DNA from 3 places in the Rhodococcus oxybenzonivorans genome. Region 2 is predicted to be linked to each of the others. Evidence: riboswitches for the same ligand, from Rfam matches in the RefSeq annotation. Region 2 holds a riboswitch; each other region holds the start of a gene.
What was found. A riboswitch is a leader RNA that binds a small molecule or an ion and turns the genes downstream of it on or off. The one in region 2 is predicted to bind cobalamin.

Region 1 (6,444 bases), 2.1 Mb from region 2:
CGCCCGCCCCGGCACCTCCGGTCCCTTCGGCTTTCCCCGGGCATCGCACACCGCCACCGTGACCTCCTGATTGCGGCGGATTCGTTTCACCTTGTAGGAATCGGTGACCGTCCACATCAGTAGCCGGTCCCCGTCGGGGGCCGCCCACAGTGGCGTCGCCACCGGGGAGCCGTCCTTGCGAAACGTGGTGAGCAGAACATACTTGGCGGCCGACACCCGATCGAATTCTGTGGTCACCCGGCCATGCTAGCCCGCGGGAACGCCGTCTCAGTCGCCCTCAAGTTCACCCTCGGTGTCGAGGTACACCTGACGGAGCCCATCGAGCGTGTCCTTCTCGGGGTGCTCCCACATGTCCCGCTCCGCGGCCTCGAGCAACCGCTCGGCGATTTCGTGCAGCGCCCACGGGTTCGACTTCTCCATGAACTTGCGGTTCTGCTCGTCCAGAACGTACGACTCGGCCAGCTTCTCGTACATCCAGTCGGCGACGACGTTGGTGGTGGCGTCGTACCCGAACAGATAGTCGACGGTGGCGGCCATCTCGAACGCCCCCTTGTACCCGTGCCGGCGCATCGCCTCGAGCCAGCGCGGGTTGACCACCCGGGCGCGGAAGACGCGGGACGTCTCCTCCGACAAGGTGCGGGTGCGCACCGAGTCGGGTCGGGTGCTGTCACCGATGTACGCCTCCGGTGACGTCCCGGTGAGCGCGCGCACCGTCGCGACCATGCCACCGTGATACTGGAAATAGTCGTCGGCATCGGCGATGTCGTGCTCGCGGGTGTCGGTGTTCTTCGCGGCCACGGTGATTCGCCGGTACGCCGCACGCATGTCGTCGGCGGCGGGGGCGCCGTCGAGTCCGCGTCCGTAGGCGAAACCGCCCCAGGTGGTGTACACCTCGGCGAGATCGGCGTCGCCGCGCCAGCTCTTGGAGTCGATCAGCTGCAGTAGTCCGGCGCCGTAGGTTCCGGGTTTCGACCCGAAGATGCGGGTGGTCGCGCGCCGCTCGTCACCGTGGTCCGCCAGATCCGCCTGCGCGTGCGCGCGCACGAAGTTGCTCTCCGCCGGTTCGTCCAGCGCGGCGACGAGCCGGACCGCGTCATCGAGCAGGGCCAGCACGTGCGGGAACGCGTCACGGAAGAAGCCACTGATCCGCACGGTCACGTCGATGCGCGGGCGGCCCAGCTCCGCGAGGTCGATCACTTCGAGGCTCACCACCCGGCGGCTGGCCTCGTCCCACACCGGCCGCACACCGAGCAGCGCGAACACCTCGGCGATGTCGTCGCCGGACGTACGCATCGCGGAGGTGCCCCACACCGACAGCCCCACCGACCGCGGCCAGTCCCCGTGGTCGGCTCGGTACCGCTCGAGAAGCGAGTCGGCCATCGCCTGCCCGGTTTCCCAGGCAAGCCGCGACGGCACGGCCTTCGGGTCGACGGAGTAGAAGTTGCGGCCCGTCGGAAGCACGTTGATGAGCCCGCGCAGCGGTGAACCGCTCGGCCCGGCGGCGATGAATCCACCGTCCAGGGCGTGCAGAACCTGCGCGATCTCGTTGTCGGTTTCCCGGAGTCGGGGCACCACCTCGGTGGCGGCGAACCGAAGGATCTTCGCGACCGTGGCGTCCTCGGTCAGCGAGTCGGCTGCTTCGGGCCGCCAATCGGCGTCGGCCATGCCCCGCACGAGCGCGTGGGCCTGGGCCTCGACGTCGTCCACGCGGGTGCGCGATTCGTCGCCGTCCTCGCTGAGTCCGAGGGCCTCCCGCAAACCGGGAACATTCTGCTCGCCGCCCCACATCTGCCGGGCACGGAGCATGGCGAGAATCAACTCCGCCTCGGCGTCGCCGCGTGGCGCCTGCCCCAGCACGTGCAGCCCGTCCCGGATCTGGACGTCCTTGATCTCGCACAGCCAGCCGTCGACGTGCAGCAGCATGTCGTCGAACACGTCTTCGTCGGGTCGTTCCTCGAGCCCGAGGTCGTGGTCCATCTTGGCGGCCCGCATCAGCGTCCAGATCTGCTGGCGGATGGCCGGCAGCTTCGACGGGTCGAGGGCGGAGATGTTGGAGTGCTCGTCCAGGAGCTGTTCGAGCCGGGAGATGTCGCCGTAGCTCTCGGCGCGGGCCATCGGCGGAATCAGGTGATCGACCAGGGTGGCGTGCGCACGCCGTTTGGCCTGTGTGCCCTCGCCGGGATCGTTGACCAGGAACGGGTAGATGAGCGGGAGGTCGCCGAGGGCGGCGTCGGTGCCGCACGACGCCGACATGCCGAGGGTCTTGCCGGGCAGCCATTCGAGGTTGCCGTGCTTGCCGAGGTGCACCACCGCGTCGGCGCCGAAACCACCGTCCGCGGTCTGCGCGGCGATCCAGCGGTAGGCGGCGAGGTAGTGGTGGCTCGGCGGCAGGTCCGGGTCGTGGTAGATGGCCACCGGCTTCTCCCCGAAACCGCGGGGCGGCTGCACCATGAGCACCAGGTTGCCGAACTGCATTGCGGCGATGACGATTTCACCGTCGGGGTCCTGGGAGCGGTCGACGTACAATTCGCCCGGTGCCGGGCCCCAGTGTTCCTCGACCCCGTCGCGCAGGTCCGCGGGCAACGCCGAGAACCATTCCCGGTAGCGGGCGGCGGAAATGCGGATCGGATTGCCCTCGAGCTGCTCGGCCGTCAACCAGTCGGGGTCCTGGCCGCCCGCGGCGATCAGGGCGTGGATGAGCGCGTCCCCGTCCTGCGCGGCGAGACCGGGCACCGCGTCCGGGCCGTCGTCCGGGCCGAGGTCGTACCCGGCCGCCCGCATGTCGGTGAGCAGGCGGATCGCGCTCGCGGGGGTGTCGAGACCGACCGCGTTGCCGATCCGCGCGTGCTTGGTGGGATACGCCGACAGCATCAGGGCTATGCGACGTTCGGACGCCGGAATATGGCGCAGGCGGGCGTGCCGGACGGCGATACCGGCCACCCGGGATGCCCGTTCGGCGTCGGGCACATACGTGGACAGCCCGTCCGCGTCGATCTCCTTGAACGAGAACGGCACCGTGATGAGGCGTCCGTCGAACTCGGGCACCGCGACCTGGGTGGCGACGTCGAGCGGGGAGAGTCCGTCGTCGTTGGACTCCCACGACTCCCGGCTGCTCGTCAGGCACAGCCCCTGCAGGATCGGCACGTCCAACGCGGCGAGCGCGGCGACATCCCACGCTTCGTCGTCGCCGCCGGCGGACGCACCGGCGGGCTTGGTGCCGCCTGCGGCGAGCACGGTAACCACCATGGCGTCGGCGCGGCGCAGCGTCTGCAGCAGCTCGGGCTCGGCGGTGCGCAGCGACGCGCAGTAGATCGGCAGCGGGTTGCCCCCGGCAGCATCGATCGCGGCGCACAGCGCCTCGATGTAGCGGGTGTTCCCCGCCAGGTGCTGGGCTCGGTAATAGAGCACGGCGATGGTGGGGCGCTGCGCTTCGGGCTCGACGGCGAACGGGGCCAGACCCCAGCTCGGCAGATGCACGGGCGCCTCGAAACCGTGACCGGTGAGCAGGACCGTGTCGGACAGGAAGTGGTGCAGTTGGGCGAGGTTGTCGGCTCCGCCCTCGGCCAGATAGTTGTGCGCCTCCGCGGCGACGCCGGCGGTCACCGTCGAGCACTCCATCAACTCGGCGTCGGGAGCGTGCTCACCGCCCAGGACCACCACCGGCAGGCCACTGGCCAGCACCGCGTCGAGCCCGTCCTCCCACGCCCGGCGGCCACCGAGAATCCGGACCACGACGAGGTCTACGCCCGCGAGCAGTCCCGGCAGGTCCTCCTCGACCAGCAACCGTGCCGGGTTGGCCCAGCGGTAGTCCGCTTTGCTGGCACGTGCGCTGAGCAGGTCGGTGTCGGAGGTGGAGAGCAGCAGGATCACAGGTGGAGCCTTCCTGGGGTGTCGCGCCCCGTGGCGGTGGTTGCCGAAAACCGGGTCGGTTTCGGAACCGTGGGTCAACAGGACGGCAGGTGAGGGTCTGGCTCGCCCACCGGGTTCGGCGAGCTCACAGTGGCGCGACCGCACCGGAATTGCACCGGCTTCCTCTCCTGCTGCCGCAAGTGCTCGTGATGCTACCGGGCGGCCGACGTAACCTGGGACCATGGTCGCCCCTCGTTCCCGCCCCGACGCCTGCCCGGGGGCGCTGCAGGTCCATCAGGCCGCCGACGGTCCGCTCGCCCGCGTGCGGTTGCCCGGTGGTGTTCTCACGCCCGCGCAGCTGCAGGTGCTCGCGGAGTCGGCCCGCGACCTCGGGAACGGGGAGATCGGACTGACCTCCCGCGGCAACGTGCAGCTTCGCGCCGTCGGCGATCCCCCGGAGTTCGCGAGGAGGCTCGCAGACACCGGCCTGCTGCCCTCGCACACCCACGAACGGGTACGCAACATCCTCGCCTCGCCGTTGACGGGTCGCATCGGTGGCGTCGCCGACCTGCGGGACGTGGTCGACGAACTCGACCGGAGTTTGTGCGCCGACACCGCGCTGGCCGACCTCCCCGGCCGTGTCCTCTTCACCCTCGACGACGGCCGCGGTGACGTGTCCGCGCTCGGCGGCGATTTCGGTATACACGCGGTGAGCGAGACCGAGGTGGCGTTGGTGCTGGCCGGCCGCGACAGCGGGGCCCGGATTTCCGCGACCGAGTCGGTGCACGTGCTGCTCGACGCGGCCCGCACCTTCCTCGGCCTGCGCGACGGGCAGTGGCGGCTGTCCGAGATCGACGACGGCGTCGAACGGACCCTTACCGCCCTAGCCCTTGCGCCCACCGCACAACCGGTGACCGGGTTCGCCGAGCACCGGCCCCCGATCGGGTGGCTGGATCAGCCGGACGGCACCGTCACGCTCGGCGGCGGCCTCGCGTTCGGGGTCCTCGACTCGAGGATGGCGGAGTTCCTCGCCGCGGTGGATAAACCAGTGATCGTCACCCCGTGGAGGTCGGTGCTGCTGTGCGATCTCGACGAGTGGTCCGCCGAGCAGGTGGTCCGTGTCCTCGCACCGATGGGCCTGATCTTCGACGAGAACTCCCCCTGGTTGAACGTCACTGCCTGCACGGGCAGGCCGGGCTGTGACAAGGCGCTCGCCGACGTGCGCACCGACGCCCGCGACGCCGTTCTCGGGGGCGAGCTCCCCGTCGCCGGGAGGCAACACTGGTCGGGTTGCGACCGCTGTTGCGGGCGTCCCAAGGGTGAGGTGACCGATGTCGTTGCGACCGCAACCGGTTACCGGGTGGACCACCGCTGACAGCACTGCCTCTATCGTGAGGCCATGATCGAGTACATCCGAGACGGCGCAGAGATCTACCGCCAGTCCTTCGCCACGATTCGCGCCGAAGCAGATCTCAGCGCCTTCCCCGCGGACGTCTCGCAGGCCGTGGTCCGCATGATCCATGCGAGCGGCCAGGTCGATCTGGTGGACGACGTCGCATTCACCCCTGGTGTCGTCAAAGCCGCGCGGGAGGCTCTCGCAAATGGCGCCCCGATCTTCTGCGATGCGCAGATGGTGGCGGCCGGCGTCACCCGCAAGCGACTGCCCGCGGACAACGAAGTGGTGTGCACGCTCCGCGACCCCCGGGTCCCTGTCCTGGCCACGCAGATCGGGAATACCCGGTCGGCCGCCGCGCTGGAGTTGTGGGGCAGCAAACTCGAGGGCGCCGTCGTCGCGATCGGGAACGCCCCGACCGCCCTCTTCTACCTGCTCCACATGATCGAGTCGGGCGCGCCGCGGCCCGCTGCCGTGATCGGTGGTCCCGTCGGTTTCATCGGCGCGGCCGAATCGAAAGAGGCACTGATCGAGCATCCCAGCGGCCTCGACTACCTGGTGGTGCGCGGCAGGCGGGGTGGCAGTGCCATCACTGCGGCCGCCCTGAACGCGATTGCGAGTGAAGTGGAATGAGCGCCGAGACGAGTGCGCACGGCAAACTGTGGGGAGTCGGAATCGGTCCGGGCGATCCCGAACTGATGACGGTCAAGGCGGCGCGGGTCATCGCCGAGGCCGACGTGGTGGCGTTCCACAGCGCCCGGCACGGCAAAAGTATCTCCCGCGGCGTCGCGGCCCCGTACATGCGTGAGGACCAGATCGAGGAGCACCTCGTCTACCCCGTCACCACCGAGACGATCGATCATCCCGGCGGCTATCAGGGGGCGATGGACGAGTTCTACGAGGACGCGTCGGGGCGGCTCGCCGCGCATCTCGAGGCCGGTCGTTCGGTCGCGCTGCTGGCCGCGGGTGATCCGCTGTTCTACAGCTCGTACATGCACATGCACAAAAGGTTGGCGCAGCGGTTCGACGCCGAGGTGATTCCCGGTGTGACTGCCGTGAGCGCCGCCTCGGCCGCCCTGGCCATGCCGCTGGTCGAGGGTGAGGAAGTGCTCACCGTCCTGCCCGGAACGTTGCCGCAGGCGGAGCTGACCCGACGCCTCCGCGAGACCGACGCCGCAGCGATCCTCAAGCTCGGCCGCACC
Region 2 (6,444 bases):
AACCAGACCACCAAGAGCAGCACGACGATGGCGCCGCCGATCGCCAGCGCCCTGCGGCGCCAGTAAATCTCGGGGGGCAACGGTCCATTCGGTTCCAGCACGACGTCAACGGTAGTTCGGCAGCGTGCGGGTACGGCTCAGCGGGTGCGGCGTGTCGCGGTCAGTCCGTGAGCTCACCGATGTCTCCGACGGCGCCCTGCAGGTGGGTGCGGCCGTCGGACAGCTTGTACGTGACACCGGCGATGGCGCACGCGCCGCTCTCCACCTTCTCCGCGATGATGCGCGACCGCTGCATGAGCAGCGCACCGGTCTCCACCACATGGCGACCTTCGAGTTCGTCGACGGTACTGAGGCCCTCGCGGCGTCCCTTCAGGATCGACGGCGCCACACGTTCGACGATGCTGCGGATGAATCCGGGGGGGATGTTGCCGTCGTCGAGGGCGTCGAGCGTCGCCTTGACGGCGCCACAGCTGTCGTGACCGAGCACGACGATGAGCGGCACGTTGAGCACCCCGACGGCGTACTCGATCGACCCGAGAACCGCGTCGTCGAGGACGTGGCCTGCGGTGCGGACGACGAACATGTCGCCGAGCCCCTGGTCGAAGATGATCTCGGCGGCGACGCGGGAGTCTCCGCATCCGAACAGGACGGCCGTGGGGTGCTGGCCGCCGACGAGCTTCGCGCGATCGGCGACGCCCTGGCTGGGATGGAGCGAGGTGCCGTTGACGAACCGCTCGTTACCCTGGCGTAGGGACTTCCATGCAGAAACCGGGTTGGAGTTAGGCATGAGCATATTGTGCACCCCTCCTGTTGCACCGGCTCTGCGGGAGCATTACGTCGACGGAAATTCCGGTTGGCACTGCGGCGAAGGGACTTGTGAGAAGAAGTGACCGTGGACTCGTCTGCGCTGATCAGGTGGTACGACGCCGAGGCCAGGGATTTGCCGTGGCGTCGCGAGGGTGTGACCGCCTGGCACATTCTGATGAGCGAGATCATGCTGCAGCAGACACCCGTCGTCCGCGTTGCTCCCATCTGGGAGCAATGGGTGCAGCGCTGGCCCGTCCCGTCCCTGATGGCGGCGTCGAGCCAGGCCGACGTCTTGCGCGCGTGGGGAAAGCTCGGTTATCCGCGGCGAGCGCTGCGACTGCACCAGTGTTCCGAAGTGCTGGCCACCCAGCACGGTGACGTGGTCCCGAGCGACGTCGACACCCTCCTCGGGCTTCCCGGGATCGGCGCGTACACCGCTCGCGCAGTGGCGTGCTTCGCCTACGGGCAGCGTGTCCCCGTCGTCGACACCAATGTTCGACGGGTGGTGGCGCGCGCTGTGCACGGCAACGCGGAGCCCGGCAACCCGTCGACGGTGCGCGACCTGGCGGACGTGTCCGCGCTGCTGCCCCGGACCCGCGCCCGCGCCGCCACGTTCTCTGCGGCACTCATGGAACTCGGTGCGACGATCTGCACCGCACGCTCCCCCGAATGCTCGCGGTGTCCGCTGCCGAGTTGCGCCTGGATGGACGCTGGGCGACCAGCGCACACCGGTGAACGCAGGAAGGTGCAGAAGTTTGCGGGCACGGACCGTCAGGTTCGCGGCAAGCTCATGGCGGTGTTGCGCGACAGTTCGCGTCCGGTCGAGCGGGTTCGCCTCGACCAGGTGTGGCTCGACGACCCCGGTCAGCGTGATCGTGCTCTGCACTCGTTACTGCTCGACGGCTTGGTGGAGCAGACCGACGACGGCCTCTTCGCCCTCGCGGGTGAGGGAAGCTAGGTGCCCTCACGATCGGGCACAGACGCTGAGAAGATTGCTGGAAACCTCCACGATTGCGTCCGCAGCTGACAAACCTCTGCGCAACCGTGCGCTCAGGTCAGTTCGTGCAGGAATTCCTCGACCACTTTCCGGTACTGCTCGGGCTGATCGTCGTGGACGAGGTGCCCGGCTTCCTCGATGCGGACGTATTCGGCGTGGGGATGCCGCTCTGCCATCTTCCGCATCTGCCCCTCGGGGGTGATGGTGTACTCGCCCTCGATCAGCAGCGCCGGCACCGTGATCGAGGCCCACTGAGCCCAGAAGTGCCGGTCACCCCACTCGGCGGAGATGGCGCGGAACGTTTCGACCTCGCCATGCAGGTACCAGCCGTCGTCTCGCTGCTCGAACGAGTCGAGGAAGTACTGACCCGCGACAGGTCCGAAGTACTCGACCAAGGCCTTACGCGTCTCGAACGGTTGCGGCCAGTTCGAGATCATCGCCGCCCAGTCGTCGGCGGTACGGCCACGAAAATCAGGCGCCATGTCTTCGAGAACGAGAGCGGCGACCTTCTCCGGGAACTCGGCGGCCAGGCACCACGCGTGCAAGGCGCCCATCGAATGCCCGATGACGACCAGCGGCTCGGCGACCGGACTCAATGCCGCCGCCAGGTCTTCGACGAATGCTTCCGTCGACAGCACGGGCGGGGCGGGACGGCCGTGGCCTGCAGCGTCGAACGTGTAGACGTGGCCGTGTTCGCGCAGCCACGGAACCTGCCTGCGCCACGTCCGCGCACTGCCCATCAACCCGTGCAGCAGCAGAATCGGTCGTCCGGTGCCGCCCTCGTCGTGCAACGCACTCTCACCCACCACGACTGCGACGCTAGCGGAGTACCCTCCCCAAGCATGGCAGTGGTGAAGATCAATGCAATCGAAGTTCCCGAGGGTGCGGGCCCCGAACTGGAGAAGCGCTTCGCAGGACGCGCGCATGCCGTCGAGAATTCCCCAGGCTTTCTCGGGTTCCAGCTTCTGCGCCCGGTCAAGGGCGAGAACCGCTACTTCGTCGTCACCCAGTGGGAGAGCGAAGAGGCGTTCGAGGCGTGGCGCGACGGCCCTGCACGGGAAGCGCACGCTGGTGAGCGGCAGAAGCCGGTGGCGTCCGGCGCGTCTCTGCTCGAGTTCGAGGTGGTTCTCGACGTCTCGGCAGCGGCCGACCGTTGAGGACCTGCTCGACACAAACCTCGAGGCGAACATTGACACGGCGGCCCGCCGGGTGCGAAAGTTCGCAAGACAAAGCGATGGTTCGGCAGGAATCCGGTGCAAAACCGGAGCGGTCGCGCCACTGTAAATCGGAGTAGTCCCTCAGCTAGGCCACGGCAAGATGCGGGAACCACCTCGACAGCCAGATACTGCGGCCATCGCATGAACCTAGGGGACGCGACATCCCAGGAGGAACCATGGCACTCGTCTACGCACCCGGCGCATCGGTCGATTCGACCCGGCTCGCCGTCATCTCGTTCGCGATCGTACTTTTCGCGATGCTTGCTCTCTACCTCGTGGGATTCGACCAGGGCGCGATTTCGCGCAGTGGCATGTACATGCACGAACTGATGCATGACGGGCGCCACCTGCTGGGCCTGCCGTGCCACTGAACGAGTCGTCCGCGAACATGACACTGAGCGAGTCCTTCGGGAAGTTACTGATTCGCGGTCTGCTTGCAGGGTTGATTGCCGGAATCCTCGCCGGCGGCGTGGCATTCGTCCTCGGCGAATCGCACATCGACGCCGCCATCGCGATCGAGGAAGCGGGCAGCGCCGACCACTCGCACGGGGCGGAATCGAGTGCACCGGCTGGCCATTCGCACGACGAGGAAGAAGCCCTGGTCAGTCGCAACGGACAGCGGTTCGGTCTGTTCCTCGCGACGTCACTCGCCGGACTGGCGCTCGGGGCGATATTTGCCGTCGTCGCGCACTACGCGCGCAGGGTGACCACGCTTTCGGGTCCGGTGCTCGGTATGGTGCTCGCGTCACTCGGGTGGCTGGCGATCGAAGCCGTTCCGTTCTTCAAGTACCCGGCCAATCCGCCGGCCGTCGGCGATCCCGAGACCATCACCAGTCGCACCTGGCTGTGGCTCGCCGTGGTGGTGCTGGGTCTGCTCGCCGTGGTCGCGTCGGTATTCGCGGCGAAGGCGGTAGCTGCTCAGGAATTCCTGTCGACGCGCATCGCGGCCCCGGTGGCCGCATTCCTGGTCGTGGTCACGGTCGGATATCTGATTCTGCCTACCGTCGACGAGGTGGGCGACGACTTCCCGGCCGGCCTGCTGTGGGATTTCCGCCTCGCATCCCTCGCCACCCAGGCAACCCTCTGGCTCGCTCTCGGTCTCGTGTTCGCCTTCCTCACCGAGCGTGCCAGCCGGGCGCAGGCGCCCGCGTCGGCGAACGCCGGCTGACCCGCCTTTCAGGGCGTCAACGGAATTTGTCCCATCGGGCCGGGTCCGCCTCCAGGGCGGCCCGGTCCCAGCCACCCAGTTCGGCAGCCGCGTCGTAGGTGCTGTGCAGGAACGTCAGCAGTGCCAGATCCGGATCGTCTGCAGTTCGCACGGCCTCATACGGCAGCAAGAATTGCCGGAACTCTCCGCTGTAGAGGGCTCCGTCGGGCCCGACCGGGTAGTCGGCGAAGCCATCCGGTTCCGGGTAGGCGTACGCATAGAACGCGCCTTCGGCGCCACCACCGGGCCAGAAACCGCAGCTGCTCAGCTCGTGCGAGTAGCCCTCGACCATCACCCAGTCTCCGCAGTTCGGCGCTCCCCCAGGGTGAGTGGGCGCGGTTTTCCCGGAGAACCGGGTGCAGGCCAGGTCGAGCGCACCCCAAAAAAAGTGCACGGGACTGACCTTACCGATGAAATGCGAACGGAACTCGTGCAACACCCGGTCCGCCTGCACGAGCTGTCGCCAAAACCGGTACACCGACTCACCGTCGTACGAGCAGTGTTGGGTGTCCTCCGCGAACGGGACGGCTGGGTTCACCTCGTTGGGCCGGGCCCGAATGGTGGTCGCCACACCCAGTTCGGCCAGCGTGTCCATCGTCTCTGTGTAGAAGTCGGCCACCGACTTCGGTTCGAGGGCAACCGTCCCGCTGCCGCCCGTGCTCGTGCGGATCACCAGTCGATGGTCGGCGAAGTCGAATTCGATATCGAAGCAGTCGGTGCCGTACGGGACTGTCGACGTCGTGAGACCGCGGGGGCTGACGTACAGCGGGACCTGCCACCAGTGGTTGATCAACGGTGCGTGGGCCAAGCGGATCTTCCCGACTATCTGCGTCCACATGTGCAGGGTGTCCCGTGTCGAGGTCCAGTCCTCCACTTTCAACGCAGCCCATGTGTCTCTGGATCGTGTCTGCTCGCGCACAGTGCCTCCCTGCCGATGACGTGCATTTCAATGTGCTCTTCGGCCAAGGCGATGGCAAGCGCGTCGCACCGACACCCGGGTAGGGGCGGACCCCACTGCGCGGACACCGGAGTCGTCAGTCCACCGACGCTGCGCTCGCCTGTGTCAGCAGCTGAAGAAACACATCTTTCGGTTGAGCACCCGACACCGCGATTCGGCGGTCTGCGACGAAGAACGGCACCGCCGATACCTGCAACTGTCGTGCAGTGTCGAGGTCGGCGCGTACGGCATCCGCGCCGACGTCGGAGTCCAGCTGCTTCCGCACGACATCAGGGTCGAGACCGGTACTCGATGCGATGTCGACCAGAACCGCCCGATCGTCGATCACCGCGCCCTCACGGAAGTGCGCGCGGAACAGCGCCTCCACCACCGCGTCGCGCGAGTCGCCCGCGAGGTGAATCAGACGGTGCGCGTCGAACGTGTTGGCGGCGATCACGGTGTCGAAGTCAAGCCTGAGCCCTTCCTCTGCGGCAGTACGCGACACGTGTTCGAACATCTGACGCACCTGTTCTGCGGGCAGACCTTTGCTCTGTACGAGGGCGTCGAGCTCGCTGCGACGCTCCCCTGCCGGTGTTTCCGGCGACAGCTGATACGCCCGCCACGTCACCCGCACCCGCACCCGCACCCGCTCACGCTCCTCGAAGTCCGAGAGGGCATCGAGGAAGCGGTGCCTGCCGATGTAACACCACGGGCACGCCACGTCCGACCAGATTTCGATCTCGATGGTACGAGCGGAGTCGTCGAGTTGTGTCGTCACAGTTCGGAAAACAGTTCGAAGCCGCTTTCTGTTCCGTGACGTCGACCTCAGAAGTTGGGTTTGTCTTGGTCCGCCGCGCCGCATTTGCGCACCCGGGATTCGGCCCGCCGGGACAGTAGTCGGTCTTCGGTACCGGGAGTAACGTCGAAACGGTCGTGCCGCTGATCGAGGGGCGCTCGCCGCAATGCCCGGATGATCGGCAGTGGACGTAGTTCTCGAACCCGCACTCATTCAGGGGAAATCATGGTGTACGTCGCTTCGCCGGGCAGGACTGTCGAAACTCTCGGAGTCGTGTCGATGACCGTCGGAGTCGTCCTTCTTTCCCTCCTCATGCTCTACCTGGTCGGGTTCGACCAGGGCGTGATCTCTCGAAGTGGCATGTACCTGCACGAACTGATGCACGACGGACGCCACCTACTGGGACTTCCCTGCCACTAGTTCCACCAGGACCGGAGCCGGAGATGAACCCTAGAGCGGAATTCGAAGCACAGGCCAATCGCG
Region 3 (6,444 bases), 3.2 Mb from region 2:
GCGACCGCAATCGACGACACGTGATGGAGGGTTGCGCCCAGCTCTGTCGCGAGGGTGGCCACCGCGCGCGTGCCGTCGACATTGGTCGACGCCTGCTCGTCGCCGACGGTGAGGTCGTAGATCGCGCCGAGGTGCAGAACGTGCTGGGCCGCCGGCACCGCGGCGAGGCCGAGGCCGGGCTCGGTCAGGTCCCCGATCAGAGGATGCACACGATCGCCGCCGGGCATGCTTTCGGTGAGGGCGTCGAGTGTGGTGAGCGAGGAGGGGCGGACGAGGACGTGTATCTCTGCTGTGTCATCGCGGTCGAGGATCAGAGGCAGGACGTGTCGACCCAGAAATCCGGTTCCGCCCGTGACGAGGTAGGTGGCCATTCCCCGAACTTACTCCGAAGTAAGATGATGCACTAGTGACGGATTCCGACCTTGGAATGGACCTTCGTCATCCACGCCGGAGCCCACCAGTTGGCCGGACCCATCAGCTTCACCAGCGACGGCACGAGCAACATGCGCACCACGGTGGCGTCCACGAGCAGTGCCACGATCATGCCCACTCCGAGGAACCGCATGATCGACAGGCCGGACACGGTAAATGCTCCGGTGACCACGACGAGCAGCAGAGCGGCCGCGGTCACGATCCGCCCCGTGCGCTCCGTTCCGAACCGCACCGCTTCCTCCGTGGTCGCCCCCGCCGCGTGCGCCTCCACCATCCGTGACATCAGGAACACCTCGTAGTCGGTGGACAAGCCGAACACGACCGCGAGGATCAGGACGACGAACGTCGCCTCGAGCGGTGCCGGACTGACCCCGAGCAGGCTCGCGCCGTGGCCGAGCTGGAAGATCCAGGTCAGGACACCGAAGGTGGCGGCCAGGCTCAGTCCCGCCATGGCCACCGCCTTGAGCGGCAGGACCACCGAGCCGAACGCCAGGAACAGCAGCACCAGCGTCGACAGCACCATGATCGCCACCATCGCGGGCAGCCAGCGGACGATCGCCGCGTTGCTGTCGTCGACAGTGGCCTGTCCACCACCGACGAGGAGTTCGGTCCCTTCCGGTACTGCGATGTCTCGCAGAGCCGCGACCGCACCACTCTGGTCGTCGCTGTCGACGCCCTCCGCGTATACCGCCTGGACGGCGACCAGTTCACCGTTCGACGCCACCACAGTGGCCGCACCGATGCCCTCGACCTGTCCGGCCTGTTCGGCGACGGCGGCACCGTCCGCGGCAGTCGGTCCGCTGCCGTCCGTGCCCCGCAGAATCAGGGTGGCTCCGTTGCCCGTCGTCGGGAACTCCTGGGTAAGTGTGTCGGTGGCGATGCGGGCAGGGTCGTCCTCGGGGAGCGCGGTGTACGTGACCTCTCCGAGGGAGGCGCTGAGTAGGGGAGCTGCCAGAACGAGAAGTCCGGCGACGATTCCGACTGCGATCGCGGCCGGCCTGCGCATCACCCACGTGACGACGGACCCCCAGAACGTGCGGGCCCTCGCTTCGCTGCGCTGGGCTGCGTCCTTGCGCCAGCTCCCTGCGTTGATGCGTGGGCCGAGGATCGCGAGGAGAGCGGGGACGGCGGTCAGGGACAGCAGCGCCGCACTCGCGACCGCGGCCATGGCACCGAATCCCAGCGATGCGATGACGTCCTGGGGAAACACGAGCATGCCCGAGAAGGCGCACACCAGCAGCAGTCCGGAGAACAGAACGGTGCGGCCGGCCGTGAGCACGGTGCGCCGGGTGGCCTCGGCAGTGTCGGCGCCCGACTCCAGTTCTTCACGGAAACGTCCGACGACGAAGAGCCCGTAGTCGATTGCCAACCCGAGACCGAGCAGAGAGGCGACATTGATCGCGAAGGAGTTGACGTCGGTGAACAGGGTGAGCACCCGAAGGGTGGCCAGCGCGCTGAAGATGGAGAGCAGTCCGACGAAGACGGGTACGGCCGCGGCGACCACGCCGCCGAAGAGGAAGACCAGCAGGACCAGTGTGATGGGAAGCGCAATCGCCTCCGCCAGCACCAGATCCTGCTGGAGCCGGTTGTTGAAAGCCACACCCACCACCGAGTTGCCCGCGAATTCGGTGTCGATGCCCTCGACTTCGAGCTTGGGTAGCAGGCCGTCGAAGGCGGCCACCGTGATTCCGGCTTCGGGGTCGACGGTGACCGCGGCCGACGCCTTGGTGCCGTCCTCCGACACCATCCGCTGCTTCGTCGTGGTGTCCGCGGTCCAGTATGAGGTGATCTTGTGCGTGGGGACCTCGGCGGCGAACCGTTCGAGATCGGCCGTCACCTCGGGACCGATGTCGTCGAGCGTTCTCCCTTCGGGCGCGGTGTAGACGACGATGATGTCCGCGGTCTGCGGACCCAGGTTGGCCTCGACGATCCTCGCCACTTCAGCGGACTCGCTGCCCGGGTCGGTGTAGCCGCCCGAGCCCAATTTCGCGAACACCCCCGTACCCCAGACGCCGCTCACCAGTACGGCGGCCACGGCAAGCACCAGAATCCACCATCGCCGGGAAACAACAGTCGAGGCCCAACGTGTCATGCGTCATCTCCGGGTCGTGGTCGGCATTGTGCGACTGCCGACTGTAGTGCGCGTGCGGCGGTGAGCGGCGGTGGTGTGATCCGGCTCCCGCGCCATGATGCATACTCGGATGTGCACGTGCAGCCACACACATGGGGGAAGCCGGTCCGAATCCGGCGCTGACCCGCAACGGTGGGCCATCGGAGTATTTTCCGGTGGCGAGCCCGATTACCCGGTGTGTGGTGTGCGACATCCATTCGTCGTGGTCTACGAAGCGGAGTCCCGCAGGCGCACTGCGACTCCGGTCGTGGAGTGACCTGCACGACTTTCATTCGTGGCTCTGAGCCGCAATGAGGTTTACATGCACCGTCCGTTGTTCCGAAGGTTCGGATTGCTCACCGCCGCCGTGGCAGTGCTGCTCGCTGCCGCCTGCTCGCGTGGGGAACCTGGCCCGGGCACTACTTCCGCCGAGTCGTTTACCGCCGCGGTGACGATCACCAACTGTTCGCTCACGCAGAGCTTCGATGCACCACCCCAGCGCATCGTCAGCATGAACGATCACGTCACCGAGGTTCTGATCGAGATGGGTGTCGGCGACCGTATCGTCGGCACCGGGTACGGCGACGCCACCCCGCTACCCCCATTCGCCGAGGAATTCGCGAAGATCCCGCATCGGTCGAAGGAGTATCCGACGCGAGAGCAGTTGCTCGACCTCGAGCCAGACCTGGTGGTGGGGGGAATGCGGAGCGCATTCGACGAGAAGGAGGGGCGTTCACGAGAGTTCCTCGCCGAGCACGGCATTCCTACATTCCTGTTCTCCGAGTACTGCGGGCAGGGCTTCCCCGACATCGCTCTGCTGCGGGACGACTTCACACAGCTGGGCGAAATCCTCGCAGTTCCGGACAGGGCGCATGCGATCAGCGACCGAGTGACGTCCGGATTGCAGTCCGTGCGCGCGACACTTGCGGGCAGTACCGCCGTCCCGGTGTTCTTCTACGATTCCGGCGAGAACGTCCCGCTGACTGTCGGCGGTGTCGGAATCGGTCAGCTCATCGCGGACCATGCGGGTGCCGCGAACATCTTTTCCGAGGGGCAGAAACCGTTTTCGACGGCCACCTGGGAGATTGTCGGAGAACGCAGTCCCGAGGTGATCGTCGTCCTCGACTACGGCGCGACGAGTGCGCAGCACAAGATCGACTTCCTGACCGCACACCCGATCATGTCGGCGACCCCTGCCGTGAAGGCAGGCCGCTTCGTCGTCGTACCGCTCGACGACTTCTTCGAGAGCCCGCGTCTCGTGCGGTCGGTCGAGACCATCGCGCGCGCCGTCCATCCCGGCGCCTTCTCCACGCGATGACGGCGCTCACCGAACGGACCGAGGTGCGCCCATCCTCGCCCTCAGCTCGTTCCCCTCTCGGATTTGCCGGGCTGATCGTACTTCTGGTGCTGACCACGCTGTTCGTGATCGGGCTCGCCGTGTCGTTCGGTTCGGTGCGCATACCGGTGGGTGACGTCTGGGCGATCGTGGTGAACCGGATGCTGCCCGGTGTGTTCGACGTCTGGTGGTCGCAGGCACGGGAATCCATCGTCGTCGGTTCTCGTCTGCCGCGGGCATTGACCGCGGCGACGGTGGGCGCCGCGCTGGCACTGTCCGGTGCGGTGGCGCAGCTCGTGACCCGCAACCCGCTGGCCGACCCATACCTGCTCGGCGTGTCCTCGGGTGCCGGTTTCGGTGTGGTGATCGTGACGGTGCTCGGGTTCGGCGCCGGAATGCTCGGGGTCTTCACCGTTCCCGTGGCGGCGTTCGTCGGCGCGATGGTGCCGTTGTTCCTGTCGCTGGCAATCGGCGGACGGTATCCGCAACCCACTGCGATCATCCTCGTCGGTGTCGCGCTGGCACAGGTCTTCTCGGCGCTGATCACCTTCTCGCTCCTCGTGCTCGCCGACGAACGGCAACTCGGTTCGGTGATGCATTGGCTCGCAGGCGGATTCGGTGACGCGCGCTGGTCGACGATGATTTTTCCCGTGTCGGCGCTCGCGACGGTCGGCACTGCCATGCTGTGGAGTGCCCGCCGGATCGACGTGCTGCAGACCGGGGACGACGGAGCGGCCGCGCTCGGCATGAACGTTCCCCGCTTCCGGATCGTCCACCTGCTGGGCGTGTCACTACTGGCCGGCGCAGCAGTCTCGGTCGCCGGGGGTATCGGCTTCATCGGCCTCCTCGTGCCACACCTGGCCGGCTACGTCGTCGGTATTCGCGCCGCCAGATTGTTACCGGTCGCCGCGCTGCTCGGTGCGGTCGCCATGGTGGGAGCCGACACCGCGGCACGGTCGATCTCGTCGAGCCTCGAAGTGCCGGTCGGCGTCGTCACTGCGCTCGTCGGCGCCCCGCTGTTCGTGTGGATGCTGCAGCGCCGGTACCGGCGGGCCGAACGATGACCGGGCTGGGCGTGCAAGGACTCCGGGCCCAACTCGGCTCACGCGACGTGCTGCACGGGGTCGACTTCGCTGTCCGGCCCGGCGAGATGCTCGGTCTGGTAGGTCCCAACGGGTCCGGCAAGACGACGGCGCTGCGCTGCTGCTACCGCGCGGTGTCCGCCACCGCGGGCGCCGTCGTCGTCGGCGGGGTGAACGTTGCCGACCTGGCGCGGCGACAACTCGCCCGCACGGTCGGGGCGGTTCCGCAGGAGCCGCAGTCGTCGGCGGGGGTGACGGTGCGCGCGTCGGTGTCGCTGGGCCGGATTCCCCACCACGGTTGGTTCGAGCGCGACAGCGCCGCCGACCGCGAGATCGTCGAGAGGTGCCTGCAGCAGGTGGGGTTGGCGGAACTCGCGGGGCGCGACGTGCAGGCGCTCTCGGGAGGTGAGCGTCAACGGGTGGCGATCGCGCGGGCGCTCACGCAGCAACCGCGCGTCCTGCTCCTCGACGAACCCACGAATCACCTCGACCTTCGTCATCAGCTCATCCTGATGGAATTGCTGCGCGATCTCGCCGCCGGCGGACTCGCACTCGTGGTGACCATGCACGATCTCAGGTTGGCGGTGCAGTACTGCGACACGCTGGCGGTGATGCAGCATGGACGGGTGATCACCGCCGGCCCACCACCCGATGTCCTCGACGACACGGTGCTGGGCGAGGTGTTCGGAATCCGCGCCGTTGTGCGGTCGGGGCCGAGGCGGTCGATGGACATTCTGGGGTTGGCCGATGGATGAGCACCTGGCGCAGACGTACGCGCTGACCGCCCGTCGGGTTCCGTTGCTGGCCGCCTGGACGGCGCTTCCCGACGGCCGCTCGTTTCCGGCAGCAGACATGGCAGACGCCGAGTGGATGGCCCATCGGCTCGCGGACACCGCAAGCCGATGGGGCAGTGGGAATCCCCGGGTCAACGGCACCCTGTGGTGGTATTCGGCCAGTTCCACCCTGACCGGGATCCCGATCGCGACTGCCCTCGTCACCGGTGTCGCTGCCTGCCCACGATTGGAGGGCGCCCGGGCGTTCCTGACCGCCGATGGATACCTCGGTGGTCTGACGGCATCGTCGGTGCTCCCGGTGGCGGATCTGGCGTCGGAACTCGCGGGGACGTTGACCGTTCTCATCGACGCACTGGCCGAGGCGTCCGGAGTGCGGCGGGCAGCGTTGTGGGCGATCACCACCGATTCGATCGCCAACCGCGCGCTCGACGCCGGCGACGGCATCGGTGATCGTATGAGAGGGAGCATGTTCGCCCGGCAGCTCGTCGACGCCATGCGTGCCGACGGGGTGATTCTGCCCCGGCCGCGGTTCGTCGACGTGCACGCCGGTGCGGTGACCCGCCGGTTCACGCAGCGGGCGTCGTGTTGCCTGATCTACGAGACGCCCGGTTCGGCCAAGTGTGTGAGCTGCCCGCGGAGGCCGGCCGAGGACCGTCTGAGTGGTCTCGCCGCGCTCGTGACCTGACTCCG

Region 1: it holds a riboswitch for cobalamin, as region 2 does, so the genes downstream of both, cobN (cobaltochelatase subunit CobN) here and CBI38_RS03765 (CbtB domain-containing protein) in region 2, are expected to answer to the same signal.
Region 3: it holds a riboswitch for cobalamin, as region 2 does, so the genes downstream of both, CBI38_RS19760 (ABC transporter substrate-binding protein) here and CBI38_RS03765 (CbtB domain-containing protein) in region 2, are expected to answer to the same signal.

What each region holds. Positions count from the first base shown of each region.
Region 1 is NZ_CP021354.1:2,892,068-2,898,511, reverse strand. It holds gene CBI38_RS13805 (PPOX class F420-dependent oxidoreductase) at 1-237, opposite strand, end outside; gene cobN (cobaltochelatase subunit CobN) at 268-3,870, opposite strand; cobalamin riboswitch at 3,942-4,084, opposite strand; gene cobG (precorrin-3B synthase) at 4,091-5,224, shown strand; gene CBI38_RS13790 (precorrin-8X methylmutase) at 5,249-5,875, shown strand; gene CBI38_RS13785 (precorrin-2 C(20)-methyltransferase) at 5,872-6,444, shown strand, end outside.
Region 2 is NZ_CP021354.1:759,527-765,970, reverse strand. It holds gene CBI38_RS03790 (hypothetical protein) at 1-101, opposite strand, end outside; gene CBI38_RS03785 (carbonic anhydrase) at 161-787, opposite strand; gene CBI38_RS03780 (HhH-GPD family protein) at 887-1,765, shown strand; gene CBI38_RS03775 (alpha/beta fold hydrolase) at 1,858-2,613, opposite strand; gene mhuD (mycobilin-forming heme oxygenase MhuD) at 2,647-2,961, shown strand; cobalamin riboswitch at 3,023-3,174, shown strand; gene CBI38_RS03765 (CbtB domain-containing protein) at 3,198-3,392, shown strand; gene CBI38_RS03760 (CbtA family protein) at 3,410-4,189, shown strand; gene CBI38_RS03755 (DUF5996 family protein) at 4,206-5,147, opposite strand; gene CBI38_RS03750 (DsbA family oxidoreductase) at 5,263-5,943, opposite strand; gene CBI38_RS03745 (CbtB domain-containing protein) at 6,187-6,381, shown strand; gene CBI38_RS40000 (SH3-like domain-containing protein) at 6,405-6,444, shown strand, end outside.
Region 3 is NZ_CP021354.1:4,179,826-4,186,269, reverse strand. It holds gene CBI38_RS19770 (SDR family oxidoreductase) at 1-371, opposite strand, end outside; gene CBI38_RS19765 (MMPL family transporter) at 404-2,524, opposite strand; cobalamin riboswitch at 2,610-2,757, shown strand; gene CBI38_RS19760 (ABC transporter substrate-binding protein) at 2,865-3,860, shown strand; gene CBI38_RS19755 (FecCD family ABC transporter permease) at 3,857-4,942, shown strand; gene CBI38_RS19750 (ABC transporter ATP-binding protein) at 4,939-5,715, shown strand; gene CBI38_RS19745 ((2Fe-2S)-binding protein) at 5,708-6,439, shown strand.